2 regions of the Clostridium pabulibutyricum genome follow, and region 2 is predicted to be linked to the other one. Evidence: a T-box and tRNA genes for the amino acid it is inferred to sense, from the RefSeq annotation. Region 2 holds a T-box; the other holds one or more tRNA genes.
What was found. The T-box of region 2 lies ahead of ileS (isoleucine--tRNA ligase). A T-box ahead of a tRNA ligase gene usually reads a tRNA of that ligase, here a tRNA-Ile.

Region 1 (4,544 bases), on a different contig from region 2:
AATCAAATTCGTTTATTTTCGTATCAACTACTGCATAGTCTTTCGTATTTTCTCCATAATATATTCTTGGATCATCTATCTTTATATCTGTTGAATTCTGAGGAGGCATATCCTTTATAACAAAATTCGGCTGTCCTGAAGATGTTACAGAGTTAACCTTATTCATTACAGCTCCATATCCATGTGTATAAATAAGATGTTTATTCTGCCATGTTTGTGGATCTACAGAACTGCTGTTTATCTCTCTGGCACCAAGAAATACCTGTGTAAGTTTTTTATTTATGTTATATCTATCTATATCGATATTATTAAAATTATAGTAATATCTTATAATCTGAACTTGATTATAAAACTCAAGAGTAGGTTCATATGAATTTACTCTTATGTTATTTATAGTGTCCATATTGTTTTTTATATCGTTTTGAGTAAGCGTATCTTTAACTTCAAATGGAACTGCATCTACGTTTTCAATATTAAACGCTTTCCTTGTATAATCAATATTATTTTTTATATAAGGCTGCTCAAATGTCTTCTGGTTGGATTTAACAACAAAGTTTTGCATCACTGTTGCAATTACATTTTCAGCTACCACAAGAACTATAATTATAGCTATAGATGCAGCTATAGGTTTTATCTTCAACTTCATTACATTTATAAATATAACAATAGAAGATATTATTGACACTATACATATTATTCCATAAAAGATAAGACTTACATGAATATCAGTATAACCTGCACCGAAAGCAACTCCTCTTGTACTATATACCAGTTTAATCGCTCTAAGAGCATAGCCAACTGCAACACAGAGCATTATAAGTGCAGCAAGAACTGCAAGCTGTTTGCCTGCGAATCTCGTAATACCACTTTTTATGTCAATTCCACTGAATCCATTTTTAAAGTTTTTTCTAAAATCCTCTCCTGTAAGAAACTTATCCTTTATATTCAAGAATATGTAGACAAGAAAGGTAAGTACCATCAAAAAAACAATAAGACTTACAAAAGCATTGTAAATTGATTCGATAAGTGGCAATCTAAATACATAAAAAGATATATCAAGATGGAAAATAGGATCTTTGGTATTAAAAGGTACTGAATTCGTAAATTGCAAGATTCTATACCAATATATTGAAGAAAATCCATAAGAAACGAAAATCGATATTATAATATCAATAAACAAAGCAATCTTTTTCTGAATATTTTCCTTTTTCTTATTCACTTCAATAACACGTCTATATTTCATTATACTTAATTTAATACTTTTATAATAGAACCATATACATAAAAAACATATTATAAAAGTAGGTATCATAAGCTTCAACATAGCTTTTATCTGTGTAAAGTAAACTGAAAGATATTTAACTTCACTAAACCATTCAATATTGACTATAAGATTAACAATTCTGCTCAAGAATGTAAATATAACAGCCAATATAACAACCAATACTGTCAAGCTTATGACTTTTTTTCTTTTCATACAATTCACCTCTTTTTTTATATATTTGAAACATTATACTATAAATGTATTCTAATCGGATATTAAATAATTTTTCAATCCAAGTTCACGCTTTATATTCTCAAAAATAGAAAGGCTGTCAGCAGAAACTGTATGCAGATGTATGCCACCTGTTAAAACCAGAAGAGGTTCTGATTTAGTTTCATTAACTTTATTTATAAAATTCTTAACATCATAAAGTGATTTTATCATTAGCATACCTTTAATTTCACCATATATAGGATGTTCTATTATAACATCTTCAATTACCGCACCAAACTTAACTATTATAAGCAATTCATCTTCCATTTCCTCAGGTTTGTGAGAAACTGCTATAACCTGCTTTATTTTATTGCTTTGAGATTTTGGTATAAGATAGCCTTCAGGTGTAGCTATTATATTTTTTCCCTCAGCTCTCAAAATAGCTATATCCCTTACTATAACCTGTCTCGTAACTCCAAGCTTTTCTGCCAGAATATGACCTTTATAAGGTTTTGTACTAATTGTAAGTATACTTTCTATATTATCTCTTCTTTGAATTGCATTCATATCTACCTCCAAATTCAAAAACATAGCCTAAATACAATTATATCATAAAAGACAAAACAGTCTGCATTAAAATTACCATATAATTGCCATTAATTTGTATTATCGCAGTATTGAAGTATATCAAGCTGTCTATCACCTTCAATATTTTTATTGCTATGATTCTTAACAAGATAAATTACACGCGGGCTACATCCTATTTTACCTAAAATACAAGCACCAAGCGAAGGATGATTATAAAATACGCTTATTTTTGATATTCTATAATCATCTGCAAAATGCTTTCTTACACTTCCGAATGAAAATTTATCAAAAAGAACAAATAAAGATTTGTCAATTATATTAAGCCTCTTAAATATTTTTCCTATATCATGCAAAAGAGCAGCTTTCAAAAGTTCATCACTTTCCAGTTTTTCTCTTTGACAAATTCTTCTCACATCATAGGCAACTCTTACTGAATGTTTTTGTTCAGATATAGATAGTTTTTTAAACAAATCTAATTCATTTAAATTTAAAACCTCCTGCGCAAATTTTAAATCCTCATCAGTCATTTTAGAAAATAAATCCCAATAAAATTGTCTTATTCTATATGAAAACAATTGTACATCACTTCTTTTATTATTAAAATAAAAGAAGTGACTAATAAATATATTAGTCACTTCTTAATGGTGGAGATAAAGAGATTCGAACTCTTGACCCTCTGCGTGCAAGGCAGATGCTCTCCCAGCTGAGCTATACCCCCATATGGTGGACCTTCAGGGACTCGAACCCCAGACCTACCGGTTATGAGCCGGTTGCTCTAACCAACTGAGCTAAAGATCCATAAAACTTTACCTGGCGGTTACCTATCCTCCCACAAGGCCTCCCCTGCAGTACTTTCGGCACTATGAAGCTTAACCTGCCTGTTCGGAATGGGAAAGGGTGTTGCCTTCACGTCATTGCCGCCAGATTATGTAGTTTTCAAGGGATCATTCTATTCCCTGAAAATTGCACAGCAGTATCATAATTTATTTGGTCAAGCCCTCGACCTATTAGTATCAGTCAGCTTAACATGTCACCATGCTTACACCTCTGACCTATCAACCTCGTGTTCTTCAAGGGGTCTTACCAGCTTACGCTGTGGGAAATCTAATCTTGAGGTGGGCTTCACACTTAGATGCTTTCAGCGTTTATCCCTTCCCGACATAGCTACCCAGCTGTGCTCCTGGCGGAGCAACTGGTGCACCAGAGGTCAGTCCATCCCGGTCCTCTCGTACTAAGGACAGCTCCTCTCAAATTTCCTGCGCCCGCGACGGATAGGGACCGAACTGTCTCACGACGTTCTGAACCCAGCTCGCGTGCCGCTTTAATGGGCGAACAGCCCAACCCTTGGGACCTACTTCAGCCCCAGGATGCGACGAGCCGACATCGAGGTGCCAAACCTCCCCGTCGATGTGGACTCTTGGGGGAGATCAGCCTGTTATCCCCGAGGTAGCTTTTATCCGTTGAGCGATGGCCCTCCCACGAGGTACCACCGGATCACTAAGCCCGACTTTCGTCCCTGCTCCACCTGTATGTGTCGCAGTCAGGCTCCCTTATGCCTTTGCGCTCTTCGAAGGATTTCCGACCCTTCTGAGGGAACCTTTGGGCGCCTCCGTTACTCTTTTGGAGGCGACCGCCCCAGTCAAACTGCCTGCCTAACAATGTCCCGTGACCAGGTGATGGCCGCCGGTTAGAATTCCAGTACTGTCAGGGTGGTATCCCAAGGATGGCTCCGCCAAGGCTAGCGCCCTGGTTTCCATGCCTCCCACCTATCCTGTACAGACAATACCGAAACTCAATGCTAAACTGCAGTAAAGCTCTACGGGGTCTTTCCGTCCAATCGCGGGTAGCAAGCATCTTCACTTGCACTACAATTTCGCCGGATTTGTTGTCGAGACAGTGCTCAAATCATTACGCCATTCGTGCGGGTCGGAACTTACCCGACAAGGAATTTCGCTACCTTAGGACCGTTATAGTTACGGCCGCCGTTTACTGGGGCTTAAGTTCATACCTTCGCCTTGCGGCTTAGTATTCCCCTTAACCTTCCAGCACCGGGCAGGCGTCAGCCCCTATACTTCAGCTTTCGCTTTAGCAGAGACCTGTGTTTTTGATAAACAGTTGCTTGAGCCTATTCTCTGCGGCCCCTTTCGGGGCACTCCTTATCCCTAAGTTACGGAGTTAATTTGCCTAGTTCCTTAACAACAATTCTTCCGATGGTCTTAGGATTCTCTCCTCACCTACCTGTGTCGGTTTGCGGTACGGGCGCAGCCCTGCTCCATAGAGACTTTTCTTGGCAGCGTGAAATCGGATACTTCTCCAAAATTGGATCCCTGTAACACCCCAGCATTGATAGAGCGGATTTTCCAGCTCTACCTGCCTCAGTGCTTAGACACACATCCAACAGTGTGCACATCCTATCCTTCTGCGTCATCCCATCTGTCAAACGCATGACTGCGGTATCGGAATATCAACCGATTGTCCA
Region 2 (4,544 bases):
TGGGTATCAATTCAATAATGTTTATATTATAATATAATTTGTAATATTGAAGATTAATTTGTATATATGTGAAATATATAGAAAGAGAGGTGCTAAATTGAAGAAACCTATTTCATACAAACTGCTTTTCAGCATTGTTCTCATATTTTCATTTGTTATGTTTTTAAGGAATGGAGTGGTATATGCTGCGCAGAATTATGATGGCAGTACTATTGGAAAAGATGTTGAAGTAAATAAAGTGTGGAAAATAACTTTTAATAGAAGTTTGGACAAGTCTACTGTGAACAGTTCCAATATAATTGTTAAAGATTCTAACGGACAGGTGGTATCTGCCGGCTTGAATACTGAAAACAATGGATGTACGGTGAGTATAACTCCTCAAGTAAATTATGAGTATGGAAGGGATTATACAGTTGTAATTCGAGGAGGAATAAAAACCTCCGAGGGAATTGAGCTTGGCAGGGATGTTCAATTTAAGTTTTCAACAAAAAAATCTCCGGACAAAAGCACAAACGGCAAGTATACAGTCACGATTGATGCTTCTCACGGGGGACAGGACAGTGGATCATTGTCGGACTCAGGAGCAAAGGAAAAGGATGTAAATTTATCAGTTGCTTTGAAAACAGGTGAAATATTAAAGCAAAATGGTGTAAATGTGGTTTATACGAGGACAGAGGACAAGGCACTTGACGATAATGCAAGAGCGGATATATCGAACAAGTCCAATTCAAGTGAATTTGTAAGCATACATGCAAATTCTTATTCCAAGGACAAAAATGTTAAAGGAATAGAAACGTATTATTCTGCGCAGAACAAGTCGGATCAGTCCAAGGCAGAAGCAGAAAGCGTACAAAAACAGATTGTGAAATTTACAGGCTCTCAAGATAGGGGAATAAAGGAGGCTTCTGCTGAAAAGGAGGAAAAGTTCAGTAAAATAAATGCTCCTTCTATAATGGTGTATTTGGGTTTTATGACAAATCAAAGTGAGAGTGATGCGTTAAGCAGTTCTGATTTTCAAAATAAGAGTGCAAAAGGTATTGCACAGGGAATATTGATGTCTTTAAATCTTGCTTATGAGGATAAAGATGAAAATCAAAACAACGAAGGAGATACAAAGGTGCCTCCGAATTCGGGCAAAAATCCGACTGTTGTCATTGACCCGGGGCATGGCAGGGGCGATGATGTAGGTTCAAGCGGAAATGGATATCAGGAAGATGATGTAACTCTTGATGTAGCACTTAAAACAGGAGCAATACTTAAAAATAAAGGGGTAAATGTAGTTTATACAAGAACAACGGATGAGAGGAAAACCAGTTCAGCTACTGTAACTCAAAGTCTTCAAAAGAGATGTGATGTTGCAAATAACTCCGGGGCAAAATTTATGGTGTCAATACATACGAATGCGTTTGACTCAAGTTCTGCTGAAGGTACGGAAACATTGTACTATACAGGAAGCAGCGAGGGACAGAAACTGGCATCACTTATCCAGAAAAATATTGTAGGAGCTATTGGTACATATGACAGGGGACTAAAGGATGGAAGCTGGCTGTACATAACCAGAAATACAAAAATAACGACGGTACTTACAGAACCGGGATTCCTTACGAATTCAAAGGATGCTTCGATTCTAGGGAATGATTCCGGAAGACAGAAGACAGCTGCGGCGATTGCGAAGGCAATATGTACGGCACTTGGTATTTCATAAAAATTTATCAAATAATTTGACAATGAAAAATCTGTATAATATAATGATAAGGAAATTATATTATACAGATTTTTATTGGTGAAAAGCGTTGAAGAGGAAGAGTACTCAAGTAATTTTACTAAAAGAGAGCAAATGATTGGTGAAAATTTGCAGTGAAGCTTGGGGAATATCACCTGACAGCTAGAAGTCCGAATGTTTGATTAAGTAAGACTTTTCGTATTTTCTGCGTTAAAGATTTAATATATTTTCACGTGAATATTTATTCATAGGTGGTACAGCGAATTTAACTTCGTCCTATTTTTAGGATGGAGTTTTTTACTTTTAAGATATACGAATGAGGAAAGGAGTTAAGTTATGTACGACAAAATCGATAATTCCAAGAATTTTACTGACAGAGAAAAAGATATAATTGACTTTTGGAAAGAAAACAAAATTGTTGAAAAAAATTTTGAACTTAATAAAGATGGAGAGTATTTTACATTTTATGATGGTCCTCCAACAGCCAATGGAAACCCGCATATAGGTCATGTACTGACAAGAGTTATGAAGGATTTCATTATAAGATATAAAATTATGAAAGGTTATAATGTACTTAGAAAGGCTGGGTGGGATACACACGGACTTCCTGTAGAGCTTGAAGTTGAAAAGAGCCTTGGAATATCAGGAAAACCGCAAATTGAAAAATATGGAGTGGAAAAGTTTATAAAAAAGTGCAAGGATAGTGTATTCACATATATAAGTGAATGGAAGGAAATGTCCGACAGAATAGGATTCTGGGTGGATATGGATGATCCTTATGTTACATATCATAATGACTATATTGAATCAGAATGGTGGGCACTTAAGAAAATATGGGAAAAGGGACTTTTATACAAAGGGTACAAGGTAGTCCCATATTGCCCTAGATGTGGAACTGCACTTTCATCTCATGAGGTATCCCAGGGATATAAAGATGTAAAGGAAACTTCAGTATATGTAAAATTCAAACTGAAAGATTCTGATAAATACATGTTGGCGTGGACTACTACCCCATGGACCCTTCCAAATAACATGGCACTTGTTATAAACAAGAGCTATGACTACGTAGAAGTAGTAAACAAAGGGGAACATCTAATACTTGCGGAGGCGCTCCTTGGAAAACTCGAAGGGGAATATGAAGTCATAAGCAAATTCAAAGGAGAAAAGCTTCTCGGACTTTCCTATGAACCAATGTTTAATTTTGCAAAGTTCGAAGGAAAGGCACATTATGTTCTTCACGGCGATTATGTAACACTTACAGATGGAACGGGAATAGTTCATACTGCTCCGGCATTCGGTGAAGATGACAGCAATATATGTAAAAAGTATGATATACCTGTTGTAAATTCAGTGGATACTCAGGGAAAATACAAAGAAGAAGTTACACCTTGGAAAGGTCTTTTTGTAAAAGATGCAGACCCCAAGATAATAAAATACCTTGAAGAAAACAATATATTATATAAGTCTGAGAAATTTACTCATTCATATCCATTCTGCTGGAGATGTGATACTCCACTTTTGTATTATCCTAGGAGAACCTGGTTTATAAAAATGTCTGCAATGAGGGATAAACTTGTTGAGAATACAAACAATACGAATTGGTATCCTGACAATATAAGGACAGGAAGATTTGGAAAGTTTGTAGAAGGTGTTATAGACTGGAACCTAAGCCGTGAAAGATACTGGGGAACTCCCCTTCCAATATGGGAATGCGAATGCGGGCATAAAGAATGTATAGGAAGCATTGAGGAACTTAAGGAAAAAGGTATGAATGTACCTGAAAACATAGAACTGCACAAACCGTATATAGATGCTGTAAAAATAAAGTGTCCTCACTGCGGAAAAGAAATGAAGAGAGTGTCTGATGTAATAGATTGCTGGTTTGATTCAGGTTCCATGCCTTTTGCACAACATCATTATCCTTTCGAAAACAAGGATGTGTTTGAGCATAACTTTCCAGCACAATATATAACGGAGGCGGTTGATCAGACAAGAGGATGGTTCTATACGCTTATGGCGATATCCACTGTGCTATTTGATAAGAGTCCTTTTGAGAATTGCATGGTTCTTGGGCATGTGCTTGACAAACATGGTCTTAAGATGTCAAAACATAAGGGGAATGTACTTAGTCCATCAGTTGTGCTTAACAGTGAAGGAGCAGATGCAAGCAGATGGTATTTTTACACATCAAGTGCTCCATGGCTGCCTTCAAGGTTCTATGAAGAAGCAGTACAGGACAGTCAGAGAAAATTCCTTGGAACTTTGTGGAATATATATTCATTTTATGTTCTGTATGCTGAAATTGACAAATTTAATCCTCTTGAACACAAGAATTTTGTTTCCAGCAATGTAATGGATAAATGGATAATGTCGAGATTGAATTCACTTGTGAAGGAAACGGAAAATCATCTCGATCATTATGAAGTTACACAGGCGGCATTAAATATAGGAGATTTTGTTGATAGACTTTCAAACTGGTATGTAAGAGTGAACAGATCAAGGTTCTGGAGTTCGGAAATGACAGATGATAAAATATCAGCTTATATGACTTTGTACAGGGTACTTGTAAAGCTTGTAAAGATTGCAGCACCTTTTGTACCGTTTATGACAGAGGAAATTTATCAAAACTTGGTTGTAAAACTTGATAAAAATGTTCCTGAAAGTGTTCATCTGTGCAGATGGCCTGAATGTGATGAAAAGGTAATAGACAATGAACTTGAAAAGAATATGGATGAGGCTTATAGAATAGTTAAGCTTGGAAGAAGTGCAAGAAATACAGCAAATATAAAGAACAGACAGCCTTTGTCGGGTATGCTTGTTA

Region 1: it has a tRNA-Ile gene. The T-box ahead of ileS (isoleucine--tRNA ligase) is inferred to sense a tRNA for this amino acid. The anticodon was not compared.

The regions. Positions count from the first base shown of each region.
Region 1 covers NZ_JBZAYZ010000017.1:1,210-5,753, reverse strand. The annotation lists gene AC4CVH_RS14265 (UPF0182 family protein) at 1-1,477, opposite strand, end outside; gene AC4CVH_RS14260 (transcription repressor NadR) at 1,529-2,044, opposite strand; gene AC4CVH_RS14255 (HD domain-containing protein) at 2,134-2,592, opposite strand; tRNA gene AC4CVH_RS14250 (tRNA-Ala) at 2,708-2,783, opposite strand; tRNA gene AC4CVH_RS14245 (tRNA-Ile) at 2,787-2,863, opposite strand; rRNA gene rrf (5S ribosomal RNA) at 2,874-2,990, opposite strand; partial or broken rRNA gene AC4CVH_RS14235 (23S ribosomal RNA) at 3,053-4,544, opposite strand, start outside.
Region 2 covers NZ_JBZAYZ010000009.1:97,697-102,240, reverse strand. The annotation lists gene AC4CVH_RS10870 (N-acetylmuramoyl-L-alanine amidase) at 98-1,705, shown strand; T-box leader at 1,785-2,005, shown strand; gene ileS (isoleucine--tRNA ligase) at 2,060-4,544, shown strand, end outside.